DNA from 2 places in the Pantoea sp. PA1 genome. Region 2 is predicted to be linked to the other one. Evidence: predicted binding sites of a transcription regulator. Region 2 holds the regulator's gene; the other holds the start of a gene.
The links. The regulator CRP, encoded in region 2, controls carbon source genes, mostly activating them, when cyclic AMP is high. The targets are predictions, from matches to a motif close to ATGTGANNNNNNTCACAT.
Positions count from the first base shown of each region.

Region 1: a site for CRP is predicted at 5,458-5,475, ahead of pth (aminoacyl-tRNA hydrolase). Genes of this name have one in related genera too.

Region 1 covers NZ_JBXGEE010000001.1:861,268-869,370, forward strand. Annotated here, with positions in the region: gene AC1V0D_RS04290 (DEAD/DEAH box helicase) at 1-1,672, opposite strand, end outside; gene AC1V0D_RS04295 (hypothetical protein) at 2,103-2,783, shown strand; gene ychF (redox-regulated ATPase YchF) at 3,512-4,603, opposite strand; gene pth (aminoacyl-tRNA hydrolase) at 4,712-5,299, opposite strand; gene ychH (stress-induced protein YchH) at 5,555-5,830, shown strand; gene AC1V0D_RS04315 (GGDEF domain-containing protein) at 5,827-6,978, opposite strand; gene prs (ribose-phosphate diphosphokinase) at 7,192-8,103, opposite strand, start outside.
Region 2 covers NZ_JBXGEE010000005.1:15,333-23,435, forward strand. Annotated here, with positions in the region: gene tauA (taurine ABC transporter substrate-binding protein) at 1-912, opposite strand, end outside; gene AC1V0D_RS17660 (LacI family DNA-binding transcriptional regulator) at 1,151-2,131, shown strand; gene AC1V0D_RS17665 (LysE family translocator) at 2,133-2,735, opposite strand; gene AC1V0D_RS17670 (hydrolase) at 2,794-3,810, shown strand; gene AC1V0D_RS17675 (YheU family protein) at 3,815-4,033, shown strand; gene AC1V0D_RS17680 (phosphoribulokinase) at 4,095-4,964, shown strand; gene AC1V0D_RS17685 (OsmC family protein) at 5,555-5,959, opposite strand; gene crp (cAMP-activated global transcriptional regulator CRP) at 6,263-6,895, shown strand; gene AC1V0D_RS17695 (YccS/YhfK family putative transporter) at 6,953-8,103, shown strand, end outside.

The DNA.
Region 1 (8,103 bases), on a different contig from region 2:
CGACAGGGTCGGATGGGATGTCCCCCTCGGCCTCGGCTTCGAAATAGCCTACGCGTTTGGGGTTCGCAATCAGGTCGCTGATGGATCGAAAATAGGCGATCTGTTCATGGCGACCATTGGCCTCCTTGAGAGGAAGCTCTTTACTGACGTTCTCGACCGCTTTGTTATTGGAGGACGCTACAACGATCTCATGGCCCCTCAAGGATGCATGTAGCTTGTAGAAGTGCAGGAAGGCATTGGAGCCGAATTCCAGCTTCTCGCCTGAGGTGGAAAATGCATCCTGCGGTTTGTTGAAGCCGCACATCGCCGTGGCCCGATCGAGAATGCACCCAACGACAATATCCCGCAGAAGAGTGGTCTTTCCGGTACCCGGTGGTCCGTTGACACCGATGATGCCTGAAGCCTTATTCAGCTCAGCACGCGCCGCATTCACGGCAGCCTGCTGAAGCAATACCAATGGATGGCCGCCTTTCGAAGGCCAACGAGCCTGCGGCATGAGCGACGGTGCGACGAAAGGCTCAACTGCGGAAATGGGCGATAGCACGTCGATTTTCTGGTCAGGCCTGCCAATTCCCATGTAGCGGTGCAAACCGGTTCCGGCTTTGCCCGTCTCGAGCAATTTGGTTGCTTCACCGAGATCTTCAAGATAGAAGGAATTGAGTAACGAAGGTTCAGGCGGCGCTTTGGCCTTGAAATGATGAAACACCTTAATCGCGAATGTGGGTGGCTCAACCAAATGCTCGGGTACACCGAACTGAGACACAAGCCATCTATAAGCGGTAAGAACGACATCCAAATCGAGCGGTATGGGTTCTCCATCTTCGTTGTGGCGGCGAACTCTTCGATCCAGATGCTCAATAATGCGTGGCTCAACATTCGGCCAATTCCCTAAGCTCCCAAGCTTCAGATCGAGAGCCGGCTTGAGTGCCCAGGCAAAACTGGAAACAGCAACGCCCTTGTCCTCAAGCACATAGCCTTCTTTGTCGATCAGGATCGAACCAATGGCCGCTTTCTTACCGTCCGGGCGTGAACGCTCCTCATCCTCGCCAAAAACCTTGACCAGCTCGTCCGTCGCCTTATCGAGAGCGATGGAGCCGAGGACGACCTCGAAATAAAGCTTATAACTGGGCTTGCTGCGGGCGTTTGGTCCCCATGGAACACCTCGCTCCAATAGAGCAACCTTGGATCGATCGCCGGTTGCCATATCCTCTGGGCGTTTATAACTTTGAGGCGACAGTGCTTCGAGGGCTGTCCATGCTGCCAGTATTGCTCGCGCATCATTCGCCTTATCTGACGGAGAGAATGAGGGGAGTGGACCTGGATCGATTTGGTCTTTGTCATATTGCTGTCGCATGGCAGCGTCTGGGATAGTCTTTGGTTGCAGTTGCTCTACATCTGCAGTCGCATTGTGGGGCATAGCTTGAAAAGATTGTGTGGGCGTCGAATCGGGATGACGTGTTGATGGGCTGGAAGCCGACGTGGCGACCACACTGCGGTCGTTAATTACAATTAGAGCTTGCTCGATTTTAGACGTCAGCGTCCGCGCCCTGGCAGTGTTGCGAAAGGTCAGTTCGCTCAACAGCTGTTCAAGTTCACTAACATTGTTGCGGGACTGTTCGAAGATTGCTTCCAGATCGAAGATAGATTTTTGCGCATACTGCCGTGTATTCATTTCTTTCTGCGGCTCCATATCCCTTCAGTTAAGAGATATTATGCTAATTGGCTTGATTTCTAAAACTATTAACTTTCGCTCATGAGGTAGATCCAGATTTCGGTGGCATGCTCAACTGGCTGCTTACGTGAGAAGACGCACTCTGTGCAAATCAATATAATGCAGGTTGTTGGTATGACTTGATGGTTGAGGGATAGCCAAAGGCTATTACCTGTGAACGTGAGGTACAGTAATAAGTTTTTGGCATCTAGATAGATTTTTATTCGCGTGTCTATGAGCACATTGACTTCGTCTCTACGCATTAATGATATGCGACATATTGCCCAAGCCCCCATACTTTTTGATCTCTTGTTAGCAAGTGGATTTCCTTATTCCCATTAGCTAAACTGTGCGGCTGGATTCCTCCCAGCAACTACGCGCAGAGCGAACCATGATCCGCAGAAAAAAACCATTTAATACACTTTCCCGCCGTCAGCGTCGCGCCCGTACACAACACGTTAAGAATCTGATCTACCGCGAGCGTCAGCGCTGCGGAGGACTGCATTATGATGATTGCGATTCTGAAAATGCCGAGGCCATTGCTGCAGGTTGGGTGTGGACCTGGAGCGATGTTTTATTCCTGGGTAATTCTCCAGATCTGTACTGGAATGCGGAGATCATTACCATTGACGTAGCGCGTGCGGATATTGCGGAAAATCTGGTATTTGAAGAAGCTCATGCAATGTTGAACCAAAGCCAGCAGGAAGATGAAGCCCGCATGGATACAACGTCAAACTTCAATACTAATGGGAAGGTGATTAGCCATACGGTGATAGAACGTACGCGCGTTTCTTACCCTCAATTCGATGGATTAACCTATTTCGAATACATTGATAAACGCTTGGCCGAAGTCATGCGCGACAATCCGCCTATAGTTACTCATGGCTACCGCATTCAATCTGGCTATCGTAGCGGCATTGGTTTGCAAATCATCGTGGAAGAGCCTGTGCTCACTCGCGAGATTATCGACAGTGCGATCCACTCATTTTTGGCTGGGGAAATGCCCCTGGTCCCCCAGGTTGACAAAATTATGAAGCAAACTCTTTTTAAGCAACCTGGCAATAAAAGCTGAAATGCACCCGATAAAATCTATGGCGGGCGAATGAACGTGTGAACATGAATTCGTCCCAGTAGTAGGCTCGGATGCCACAGGAATGAGTTCAGATATCAAGGCTGATACCTGATACTTTTAAACGCTACTTAAGTCCTTTTTTATTGCAATTTATCTGTACTCCTTGCAGATATGGCGGATCGAATGGGAAAAGTTTTAAGTCGACGTCCAGACTTATATTGGCGATCCGCGGTCACTCCAGGAAGAATTTGACACCATTCGTGCGACTCAACTTGGGTTCATCCTGGTATGCGTGCAGCCAGTGATAAGCAGCAATGAAATCGATGCTCATCTCGCAGATTTCGTGTCATTTAATATCTTTCACGCGATGCAAAATGGTGCAACAAAAGCTCGTTGGTCAATGAGTAAACATTAATCCTGTCAAAGGCGGAAAATCAGACAGATTATTTATCGGTTCAGTATCCGCTTATGGCACGGAACGGACAAGTTAACTGGGCTGAAGGTCTGCTTTGAGCCGGGAGTTCAATTGACGGATAGAACACACTTATTGAATCGCTCTGCGAGTCAATGGAAGAAAATCGTACTCATCCCCATACTCATCTTTAACTGCGTTGTGACGAGGTGATTCGAGACGTTGTGAAATGAAAAATCCACGCAATTGCGTGGATTTAAAGTTTTTTCCGGCGCTCATAAGATTCAATGAAACCCCATGAAACAGCAGATTTTAATCAGACGTTAAACAGGAAGTTCATCACATCGCCATCTTTCACGATGTACTCTTTCCCTTCTGAACGCATCTTTCCAGCTTCTTTCGCACCCTGTTCACCCTTGCAGGCGATAAAGTCATCAAATGCGATGGTCTGCGCGCGGATAAAGCCTTTTTCGAAGTCGGTGTGAATTTTACCGGCAGCCTGAGGGGCAGTCGCGCCCACCGGGATAGTCCAGGCACGCACTTCTTTCACGCCTGCGGTGAAATAGGTCTGCAGGTTCAGCAGGGCGTAACCGGCGCGGATCACGCGGTTCAGGCCCGGCTCTTCCAGTCCCAGCTCCGCCATGAACTCGTCACGCTCTTCATCTTCCAGCTCGGCGATATCAGATTCCACTGCGGCACACACCGGTACCACCACTGAACCTTCCGCTGCTGCGATAGCGCGAACCTGATCCAGATAGGGGTTGTTCTCAAAACCGTCTTCATTGACGTTAGCAATGTACATGGTCGGTTTCAGGGTCAGGAAGCTCAGATAGCGAATCGCCGCTTTCTCATCGGCATCCAGATTCAGAGAGCGCAGCATGCCCGCTTCAGAGAGGTGCGGCAGGCATTTTTCCAGCGCAGCCAGCTCGGCTTTCGCATCTTTGTCGCCGCCTTTGGCTTTCTTCTGCACGCGCTGAATCGCACGCTCACAGGTATCAAGGTCAGAAAGTGCCAGCTCGGTGTTAATCACGTCGATATCTTCCGCCGGGTTAACTTTACCCGCGACGTGGATGATGTTGTCATTTTCAAAGCAGCGCACCACGTGACCGATCGCTTCGGTTTCACGGATGTTAGTCAGGAACTGGTTGCCCAGGCCCTCACCCTTAGACGCGCCTTTCACCAGACCCGCGATATCGACGAATTCCATGGTAGTCGGCACCACGCGCTGCGGCTTAACAATCTCCGAGAGCTGGTCGAGACGCAGGTCAGGCATAGGCACCACGCCCGTGTTAGGCTCAATGGTGCAGAAGGGGAAGTTAGCCGCTTCGATACCCGCTTTGGTCAGCGCGTTAAACAGAGTGGATTTACCGACGTTCGGCAGGCCCACGATACCGCATTTGAATCCCATGGTTTGATACCCTTTATAACTGGATGGACAGTGCGCCCGATGGCGAGCTGTCGGAGAAGAATTGAAAAATTCCGCGCATTATACACGGAATCGCGACGATTCGGGCGTTTAAGCAGGTTTGAAGGCGTGCAGCCGGTTCATGGCTTTGATGCGATCCTCTTTCAGCCACAGCTCAGTGCAGCGCGCCGCCTCATCAATGGCTTCATCAATCAGCTTCTGCTCGCTGACGGGCGGTTTACCCAGCACAAATCCGGTCACCTTATTGCGATCGCCGGGATGGCCGATACCGATGCGCAGGCGGTGAAAATTGTTGTTGTTGCCCAGTTTGCTGATGATGTCTTTCAGACCGTTATGGCCGCCGTGGCCGCCACCCTGCTTAAATTTCGCGACGCCGGCCGGTAAATCGAGTTCATCATGCGCCACCAGAATCTCTTCAGGCGCGATGCGATAAAAGGTCGCCATCGCCGCCACCGCTTTACCGCTCAGGTTCATAAAGGTGGTCGGCACCAGCAGGCGGACATCCTCTCCGGCTATCGCCAGACGGGCGGTGTAGCCATAGAATTTGCCTTCCTCTTTCAGAGACTGATTGTGGCGTTCCGCCAGTAAATCCAGATACCAGGCACCCGCATTATGGCGCGTGGCGGCATATTCAGCGCCAGGATTGGCCAGTCCCACAATCAGTTTAATGCTGCTCACAATGATTATCCTGCTGTTATCGCGAAAGGGCGTTAGTTTACTTCGCGACAGGCGAGATGACAAAGCAGAAGCAGTCAAATGGTTCATCAGCGTGATTAATCATTTTCTATCGGAATCAACAGTCTGCAATCAGGACCAGGCGAAGCTTTATGGTTGATGTGTGATCCAGCCCGCATCGCGGGGCTGAGCCATTGCCTAAACTTATGACACTTAACATTGTGTGCGGTTATTGGCTCTTATGGATGGAGGTGCATTATGAAACATCATCACTGCCGTGTAGCGGGTAACACGCTAATGGTACTGGGATTAGTTACCATGGTTCTGGGCGTGGGTTTCTCTATTATGAACCAGCTGCCCGCGCTCGATCTGCCTCAGTCTCTGGCGCAGGGCGCTATCTTCAGCATCTTTATTGGTGCGCTGCTCTGGCTGGTGGGCGCCCGTGTCAGTGGCCGGGAAAAGATAGAAGATCGTTATTACTGGGTGCGTCACTATGACCAGCGCTGCCGCCGGTCACATAACTCACACCACTAAATAATGGCAGCAGGCAGCGGATGCTGCGCGGTGCGGTTTCGGCCGCTGGCCTTGGCGTGGTAGAGCGCCGCATCCGCCTGCACCAGTAACGCTTCAAAACCCTGCTGATGATGTGTGGCCGTAGCAAAGCCAATGCTGACCGAATAGGCAATCGCATTATGTTGTGATGCACAGACCGCCAGCCGGATTGTCTCACACCACGCTTCTGTCTCCTGTGCCGTCGCCGTAATGATGGCCGCAAACTCCTCTCCGCCCAGTCGCGCAAAACGTCCCCCCGCCGGAATCAGTGCGCTCACCACCTCGCAAAAGTGGATCAGAATCTGGTCGCCCTGCTGATGCCCGTAGCGATCGTTGATGCTTTTGAAATGGTCCAGGTCAAACAGGATGGCGCTGAAGGGCCGGTTCTGGCGATGGCATCGCGCCGCAATGTTCTCTGCTTCGCTGAACAGGGCGCGGCGGTTCCAGACGCGGGTCAGCGGGTCGTGCAGCGAAGCATGTTTCAGGGTCTGCTGCATCCGTTCATTCACCATCGCCAGGATGGTGAAGGTGAGGCCAATAACAAACAGAATCGACTCCAGGATAACGTAAACCGAGAAAGCCGACCCGCCAATCGCGCCTGGCAGCCCGCTGGCAACGGCGCTATCCAGAAGCAGCCGGGCCAGATGGAACAGCAGATGGATCCAGAGCAGCAGCTGGGCCGGCCAGAAGGTGGCTTTCAGCGTCTCTCGAGCCAGCCAGACCAGCTGGATCAGGGCGGCGGTATAGGCGACGCAGGCAAGACAGAGCACTACTACTCGTTTCGGCAGGCTGTCGTAAAATGCCGGGAAACAGCAGAGCAGCGCCCAGAGCAGGGCACCCAGCAGCCAGTGGCTGCCGATGGGTTTGCCACAGAAGCGGCGAAAGGCATTCAGCAACCCGCCATAGGCCAGCATCACCAGCACGTTCCCGACAGCCACTGGCAGAAAATGGAAGCCGCTGCTGCGCAGGCTGCTTAAAAAGACCGCCACCAGCGTCAGGACCAGCGACAGCAGGGTAAAGCCCAGCACGCGATCGTACTGCGATCCGACCCAGGCAAAAATCATGATCAGGCTTAAAAAGCCCAGCACATAGAGCTCGCAAATAAACAGGGTATAGATATCGAGAGTCATGATGGCCGGGTTCTGGTGAGAAATGGGCAGCAAATTACCATTTAACGGCAGCGGGCAGAAGCGGGAAACGAGGCCATTGATGAAAAGAGTGCGTGGCGTTGCAAACCGGGGCGAACGGGAAAATTTATCGCGCTAATCTCAGAAAAAGAAGAGAGTTAAGCGGGCAGGAACAGGCATAAAAAAACCGGGCACAGGGCCCGGTTTCCGCGAAGATTAATGCTCGAACATCGCCGAGATGGACTCTTCGTTACTGATGCGGCGAATGGCTTCAGCCAGCATGCCTGAGAGGGTCAGTGTGCGCACGTTCGGCAGCGCCCTGATCTCTTCAGAGAGAGGGATGGTGTCACAGACAATCACCTGATCGAGCACCGATTTACGCAGGTTTTCAACCGCGTTGCCGGAGAAGATTGGGTGGGTTGCATAAGCAAACACGCGTTTGGCACCACGCTCTTTCAGCGCTTCAGCCGCTTTGCACAGCGTGCCGCCGGTGTCGATCATGTCGTCGACCAGCACGCAGTCGCGGCCAGCAACGTCACCAATAATATGCATCACCTGAGAGACGTTCGCGCGCGGGCGACGTTTATCGATGATAGCCATATCGGTGTCGTTCAGCAGTTTAGCGATAGCACGGGCACGTACTACGCCACCAATATCGGGAGAAACAACAATCGGGTTTTCCAGTCCGATCTGCATCATATCTTCCAGCAGGATCGGGCTGCCAAATACGTTATCAACCGGGACGTCGAAGAAGCCCTGGATCTGCTCGGCGTGCAGGTCAACCGTCAGAACACGGTCAACACCGACGCTGGAAAGGAAGTCAGCCACAACTTTAGCGGTGATCGGCACACGCGCAGAGCGCACGCGGCGATCCTGACGGGCATAGCCAAAGTAGGGGATGACTGCGGTAATACGACCAGCAGAAGCACGACGCAGCGCGTCGACCATCACAACCAGTTCCATCAGATTATCGTTGGTGGGGGCACAGGTGGACTGGATGATGAAAATATCACCACCGCGTACATTTTCGTTGATCTGTACGCTCACTTCACCATCGCTGAAACGTCCGACAGCGGCGTCTCCCAGACTGGTGTAAAGGCGGTTGGCAATACGTTGTGCTAGTTCCGG
Region 2 (8,103 bases):
TGGCACTCGGCCCTGCGCTTTCAGAAACTGCGCGGTATCGACAATCGCTTTATTGACTGGCTTGCCCAGCTGCTCAACCTGCTGCTGCGCCGTCAGATAGGTATTCCCCTTCACCAGGTCCGGCACCTGCGCTTCCGGCACCCCGCTCAGGCGTGACAGTTTGCTGAGGTTTTCAGGCTGCTTCAGCCAGCTGTCGGGACTCTTCAGGTAGGCCTGTTGCGCCTCGATAGCGCTGCGGGCAAAGGCAGTGACGATCTCCGGATGCTGTTCGGCAAAATCTTTGCGTACGACCCAGACATCCAGCGTCGGTGATCCCCAGCTCCCCACCTGCGAAGAGTCGGTTAATACCCTGCCCTCTTTTTCCAGCTCATTCACCGCGGGTGCCCAGACATAGGCCCCGTCAATATCGCCGCGCTGCCAGGCAGCAATAATCGCGGGCGGCTGCAGATTGACCAGCTGAACCTGCGACGGCTTAATGCCCCAGTGTTTCAGCGCAGCCAGCAGGCTGTAGTGGGTGGTGGAGATGAACGGCACCGCGATGCGCTTGCCGATAAGATCTTTCGGGGAGGTGATGCTCTTTTTGACGACCAGGGCTTCCGAATTACCCAGCTGCGACGCGAGTAAAAAGGCTTCAATCGGCAGCTTCTGCGCCGCGGCCACTGCTAACGGACTGGAACCGATATTACCAATCTGGACGTCACCGGAGGCCAGCGCACGTAATACGCCCGCGCCGCTGTCAAACTTACGCCAGTCGACGCTGGCCCCGCTATCTTTGGCAAAACTGTTGTCCGCCTGCGCCACTTTTGCCGGTTCGGCGGAAGTCTGGTAGGCCACGGTGACATTCACCGCATCAGCCCGGAAAGCCAGCAGCGCCAGCGCGGCGGCTAAAAGTGTGAAACGTGTTGTTGCCATGATCGTTTTCCCCTGTTTTTTTATCGTGGGGGCAGTGTCTCTGCGCACTATAGTTTCATAAAGGAATTAAAAATTATCCCTAATAGAAATAAGTTCTTAGATCACTATCTGCAAACCTAAGTCAGAAATCGCAAATGCTGAAAATAGCTAAAGTAAGCAAAAATGTCAGGCGCTCACATTGTCCCTGTGTTATTGATATGTGTTCCCATTCATTGCCTGTTAAGGTCTCTGTAACCCGATGTCGATTGAGAAAGTCGCTCAGCTGGCTGGCGTCTCCAAAGCCACGGTATCGCGGGTACTCAACGCGCATCCTGGCGTCAAGCCCGATACGCGTGAGAAAGTTCTGGCGGCGATCTCTGCCTGCGACTATCAGCCCAACTTACTGGCACGTCAGCTGCGTACGGCGCAAAGCCACATGCTGCTGGTGCTGATCTCAGATATCACCAATCCCTTCTGCTCGCGCGTGGTGCAGGGGATAGAGGCAGAAGCTGAGCTGCATGGCTATCACATCCTGCTCTGCAACTCCGCTTCGCAGCTGCAGCGGGAAGCCGCCTATCTGAGTTTGCTGACCGGAAAAGTGGTGGATGGCGTGATTACCATGGATGCCGCGTCGGGCTTGCAGGATTTGCAGGCGCTGATCGCCGGTGCGCCGTGGGTGCAGTGCTGCGAGTTTGATCCGACGATCCCCGCCTCCTCGGTCACCATCGATCATCTTGAAGCTGCGCGTGACACCGTCCATTACCTGGCCGGTAAAGGACGTAAACGCATCGGGCTGGTGAATGGCGATATGCGCTACCTCTATTCACATCATCGTGAAAAGGGCTACCGGCAGGCACTGGAAGAGCTGGAGTATCCCTGGTCTGGCGTCGCTTATACCGATGAAATTTCCCCTGAGGCGGGCAGTCAGGCCGTGAAGGAGCTGCTGGCGCTGCCGCAACCGCCGGATGCGGTGTTTGCGGTTTCCGATGTGCTGGCGGTGGGTGTGGTGCATGCGGCACTGGAGGCAGGTCTGCGCGTGCCGGAGGATCTGGCGGTGGTCGGTTTTGATGGGATTCCGTTCACCCGCAGCCTGAATCCGCCGCTGACCACCATCGAACAGCCGATGAACCAGCTGGGCGCTCGCAGCGTGCAGCTGCTATTGCAGAAGATCCGTAATCCGAACGCGTCAGTGGTCCGCGAAGTACTGCCCTGGACGCGCGTTGAACGCGCATCCAGTTAACTCAGTGCCAGATTAACAGCACGCAGGCGGCAGTCAGCAGCCCCATGGCGAGGTTGAAGATTTTCCAGGCGCGACGGCTGCGCAGAATGCGGCCAATCATCGCGCCGAATCCCATCCAGATTGCGCCCGACAGCAGATTGACCATAAACATGCCGATGCTTATCGCGGCAATCGAATGGCGATAAGCGTCCCCTGCCAGGCTGAAGCTGGCGACCGCACCCAGCGCCATCAGCCAGGCTTTGGGGTTGATCAGCTGCAGCACGCCTCCCTGCCAGAATGGCATCGGCGCATCCGGGCCCTGGTCAGTTTCCAGCTTTTCATAGCTGGCTGTGGCGATTTTCCACGCCAGCCAGAGCAGATAGAGGCTGCCGGCGATTTTCAGCATCAGATGCAGTGACGGATAGAGCAGGATCAGGCCACCCACCCCAAAGGCCACCATCAGCAGCATCACCTGCATGCCGATCATGATGCCAATCATCAGCGGAATGGTGCGCACAAAGCCAAAATTAGCGCCCGAGGCGGTGAGTAACATATTATTAGGGCCTGGCGTAATGGCAGCGACCCAGAGAAACCCTAACATCGATAAGAAAAGACTCAGTTCCATGGCAATCGGGTACTCCTTACCCCTGCAAGAAAAAACCTTTCGAAGCTAACAGTGTGATATGGAACAGACAAGCTTTTACCCCATGAAATTTACCGGACCCGGAAATGAGCGCTTTATCCCGCCGGGCTCACTGCGTAATGCGCATCTGCAGACCGTGCTGCCGCGCCTGTTGCGGCGCCATGTCACTCTCCAGCCCCACTGGCAGCGTCTCGATCTGCCGGATGGCGATTTTGTCGACCTCGCCTGGAGCGAAGATCCGCACGCAGCGCAGCATAAGCCGCGTGTGGTGCTGTTTCACGGTCTGGAGGGGAGTTTTCACAGCCCCTATATCCATGGTCTGATGGCAATCTGCCGTGCGCGCGGCTGGCTGGCGGTGGTGATGCATTTTCGCGGCTGCAGCGGCGAGCCTAACCGACTGAACCGGATCTATCACTCCGGCGAAACGGACGATGCCCGCTTTTTCCTGCAGTGGCTGCATCGCCGCTGGGGACGCGTGCCCACCGCCGCCGTAGGCTTCTCGCTGGGCGGCAATATGCTGGGCTGCCTGCTGGGTCAGCAGGGTGCAGACGCCGGGGTTGATGCGGGCGTGATCGTCTCCGCCCCGCTGCAGCTGGAACCCTGCAGCCTGAGACTGGAGCGCGGCTTTTCTCGCGTCTATCAGTACTATCTGCTGGCGCAACTGAAGAAAAATGCCCGCCGCAAGCTACACGCCTGGCCGGATACGCTGCCGGTCAACCTGGCGCAGCTGAAAGCCCTGCGGCGACTGCGTGATTTTGATGACGCGATCACGGCCCGTGCCCACGGGTTTGCGGATGCGACCGACTACTATCAGCGTGCCAGCGCCATGCCGTGGCTGAAGCAGGTCAAAACACCGCTGCTGATCATCCATGCGAAAGACGATCCCTTTATGAGCGATGAGGTGATCCCGCACAGCAGCCAATTATCTGCCACTATTACTTATCAACTGAGCCCACACGGCGGCCACGTCGGCTTTGTCGGTGGAACGTTACGTCAGCCCGAAATGTGGCTGGAACAGCGCATCCCCCAGTGGATCGCCCCTATTCTGGATAACTGATCGCGTGATTATTCCCTGGCAACAGGTCTCCCCGGAGACCCTCGAAAACCTGATTGAAACGTTTGTGCTGCGCGAAGGCACCGACTATGGCGAACAGGAGCGCAGCCTGGTCGACAAGGTCGCGGATGTGCGTCGGCAGCTGGAGTCTGGCGAAGTGGTGCTGGTGTGGTCGGAACTGCATGAGTCGGTCAATATTATGCCGCGCAAAGAATTTCGCGGCTGATGCACCGGCGGGCATTTCATGATAACAATGCTCATTGCCCGACCACACAGGGAGCTTTTCTATGTCTGCTCGTCATCCCATTATCGCGGTGACCGGTTCCAGCGGCGCAGGAACCACCACCACCAGCCTCGCGTTTCGCAAAATCTTCCAGCAGCTAAATCTGCATGCGGCGGAGCTGGAAGGCGACAGCTTTCACCGCTTTACCCGTCCTGAAATGGATATGGCGATTCGTAAAGCGCGCGATTTAGGACGTCACGTCAGCTATTTCGGCCCGGAGGCCAACGACTTTGGCCTGCTGGAGCAGAGTTTCAAAGAGTATGGTCAAAGCGGACAGGGCCAGTCGCGTAAATATCTGCACACCTATGATGAGGCGGTGCCGTGGAATCAGGTGCCTGGCACCTTTACGCCGTGGCAGCCGCTGCCGCAGGACACCGATATTCTGTTCTATGAAGGCCTGCATGGCGGCGTGGTCACCGCGCAGCATAACGTCGCAGAACAGGTGGATCTGCTGGTGGGCGTGGTGCCGATTGTTAACCTTGAATGGATTCAGAAGCTGGTGCGGGACACCAGCGAGCGCGGCCACTCCCGCGAGGCAGTGATGGATTCGGTAGTGCGGTCGATGGAGGATTACATCAACTTCATCACGCCTCAGTTCTCCCGCACCCATATTAACTTTCAGCGCGTGCCGACCGTGGATACCTCGAACCCGTTTGCCGCCCGCGCTATCCCGTCACTGGATGAGAGCTTTGTGGTGATCCACTTTCAGGGACTGGAGGATATCGACTTTCCCTATCTGCTGGCGATGCTGCAGGGGTCGTTTATCTCGCACATCAATACGCTGGTGGTGCCCGGCGGTAAAATGGGGCTGGCGATGGAGCTGATCATGGGGCCGCTGGTGAAGCGGCTGATGGAAGGTAAACGGATAGAGTAAGAGGTCAGCAAAAAACCCTCAGAGAGCAGATGCCTTTTGCAAAAATGTAAAACCGGTTTTTCTGCGGATTAAGGCTTACTGCTGAGCAGGCTTCAGGGAGAATACGCCTTTCGTAAAGACGCAAAACCGCCATTCCTGGCCCGCTATGCTTTGCTACAGGCGTATGCTCCCTTCACTTCATGTCCGGTAGCCGCATCCGGTTTCAGTAAGGCCGCTACAAACAAAACCTGCATACAAAGAATCTGACAGCAACACGAAAGCTCATCATGCAGGGAACCGGGTCAGAAGAGGAAAGCGTCCCGCCGCCCGGATAAAAACGCCGGGAGCGTTTTTGAACAACGCAACGCGTTGGCCCGGCTACGGGCGCACCTCAGGGATGAGGTGCGTAATCGCGCGGGCCGAGCGGCCATGGATTGGCTCAAGCGACTTTCCGATCTGACCCGGTTTCCTGCGCAGGCACGGCCTGACAGCGAACCACCACAAATCGATCCGACCCGGTTTTCTGCGCAGGCACAGTCTCAAAGTGAATTCCCCCATCCAGGCACGGCCTCACACCGGACTGCCAGCAACTTTAAAAAAACCTGCGGCTATTACAGCTCAACCACCTCATAGCTGTGCGTCATCGTCACCCCTTTCCCCAGCATGATGGCCACCGAGCAATATTTTTCAGCAGAAAGATCCACCGCGCGTGAGACCGCTTTATCCTGGAGTGCTTTGCCACTCACGATAAAATGCAGGTTGATGTGCGTAAAGATTCGCGGCGCCTCTTCACGACGTTCTGAGGTCAGTTTTACTTCACAATCAGCCACATCGTTGCGGCCTTTTTGCAGAATTGATACCACATCGATCGCGCTGCATCCGCCCGCCGCCATCAGCACCATCTCCATTGGGCTGGGCGCTTTATCCCCTGAATTGCCATCCATCAGGATCTGATGGCCGGAGGATGACTCACCAAGGAATGTCATCCCTTCTACCCATTTCACTCTTGCCTGCATGATTTTTGCTCCGGAATACGCTGTTTTGTCGCCAGAGTACGCTTTCGCCTGATAAACAGCAATCCAGAGAAATCCGCCCTTAGCTGAAGCGAGACAACAGAAGACAGTCGGCAAAAGCTGTGCTACAAACAGAGCTGAAAATATTTTTCGTCACCCGATGGCGAAGCCGGGAAGAATGATGCGCACTGCGCCTGATGCGGCCCGAATAATTTCCTGAAAAGGAAACGCTTGAAGCTTTCACCGCCTGACAGGGAAAACTGCCCCCTGTATTTTGGGCACGATTACAACAGAGGATAATAGCGAATGGTTCTCGGCAAACCGCAAACAGACCCTACACTCGAATGGTTCCTGTCCCATTGCCATATTCACAAGTATCCATCCAAAAGTACGCTGATTCACCAAGGTGAAAAAGCTGAAACGCTTTACTACATCGTGAAAGGTTCCGTCGCGGTTCTGATTAAAGATGAAGAAGGCAAAGAGATGATTCTTTCCTACCTGAATCAGGGGGATTTCATCGGCGAGCTTGGCCTGTTTGAAGAAGGTCAGGAGCGCAGCGCCTGGGTTCGTGCTAAAAGCGCGTGCGAAGTGGCGGAAATCTCCTACAAGAAATTCCGCCAGCTGATTCAGGTGAACCCTGACATCCTGATGCGACTCTCATCGCAGATGGCGCGTCGCCTGCAGGTGACGTCAGAAAAAGTGGGTAACCTCGCTTTCCTCGACGTGACCGGACGCATTGCACAGACTCTGCTTAATCTGGCGAAACAGCCAGATGCCATGACGCATCCCGACGGCATGCAAATTAAAATTACCCGTCAGGAAATTGGCCAGATTGTAGGTTGTTCACGCGAAACCGTGGGCCGTATTCTGAAGATGCTGGAAGATCAGAATCTGATCTCTGCACACGGTAAAACCATCGTCGTTTACGGCACCCGCTAATTCCTGTCATCCACGGCGTGATGTTCGCATCACGCCGTTATTGTTTGTGCTGAGCCGATGTGGCGTCGAATTATTTATCACCCTGAAGTGAACTATGCCCTGCGGCAAACGCTGGTGCTCTGCCTGCCGGTCGCGCTGGGCTGGCTGGCTGGCGACCTGCAAAAAGGTCTGCTGTTCTCGTTAGTCCCCGCCTGCTGCAACATTGCCGGTCTCGATACCCCGCATAAACGCTTCTTCAAACGTCTGATTGTGGGCGGCAGCCTGTTTGCGCTTGGCAGCTTCCTGATCCAGTGGCTTACCCTGCATGCGGTTCCGCTGCCGCTAATCCTGTTTGCGATGCCCCTGTTGCTGGGTGTCACCGGGGAGATCAGCCCGCTGCATGGCCGCCTGCTCTCCGGCACCCTCATCGCCGCTATTTTTACCCTGAGCCTGACGGGCCGCATGCCCATCTATGTGCCGCCGCTGCTCTATATCGGCGGCACCCTCTGGTATGGCGTGTTTAACTGGTTCTGGTTCTGGCTGTGGAAAGAGCAGCCGATGCGCGAAAGCCTGAGTCTGATCTACCGCGAGCTGGCGAACTACTGCGACGCCAAATATACCCTGCTGACGCAGCTGACCGATCCGGAGAAGGCGCTGCCGCCGCTGCTGGCTCGCCAGCAGAAAGTGGTCGATTTGATCAACACCTGTTATCAGCAGATGCATATGCTGTCGGCGAGCCGCGACAATAGCCATAAACGGCTGACGCGCGCCTTTCAGGTGGCGCTGGATCTGCAGGAGCACATCTCGGTCAGCCTGCACCGGCCGGAAGAGGTGCAGAAACTGGTTGAGCAGAGCCATGCTGAAGCGGTGATCCGCTGGAACGCCAAAACCATCTCAGCCCGGCTGCGGGTGCTGGCCGATACCATTCTCTACCACCAGTTAGCCGATCGTTTTGCGATGGATAAACAGCTTGGCGCGCTGGAGAAGATCGCCCGTCAGCATCCCGACAATCCGGTGGGCCACTTCTGCCTTTATCACTTCAACCGCATTGCGCGGGTGCTGCGCACCCAGAAACCGCTTTACCAGCGCGACCTGATGGCTGACCGCCAGCGCCGTCTGCCGCTGCTCCCGGCGCTGCGCAGCTACCTCTCATTTCGCTCCTCAGCGCTGCGCACTGCCGGTCGCTTTGCGGTCATGCTGATGCTGGGCAGCGCGCTGGCGCTCTTCTT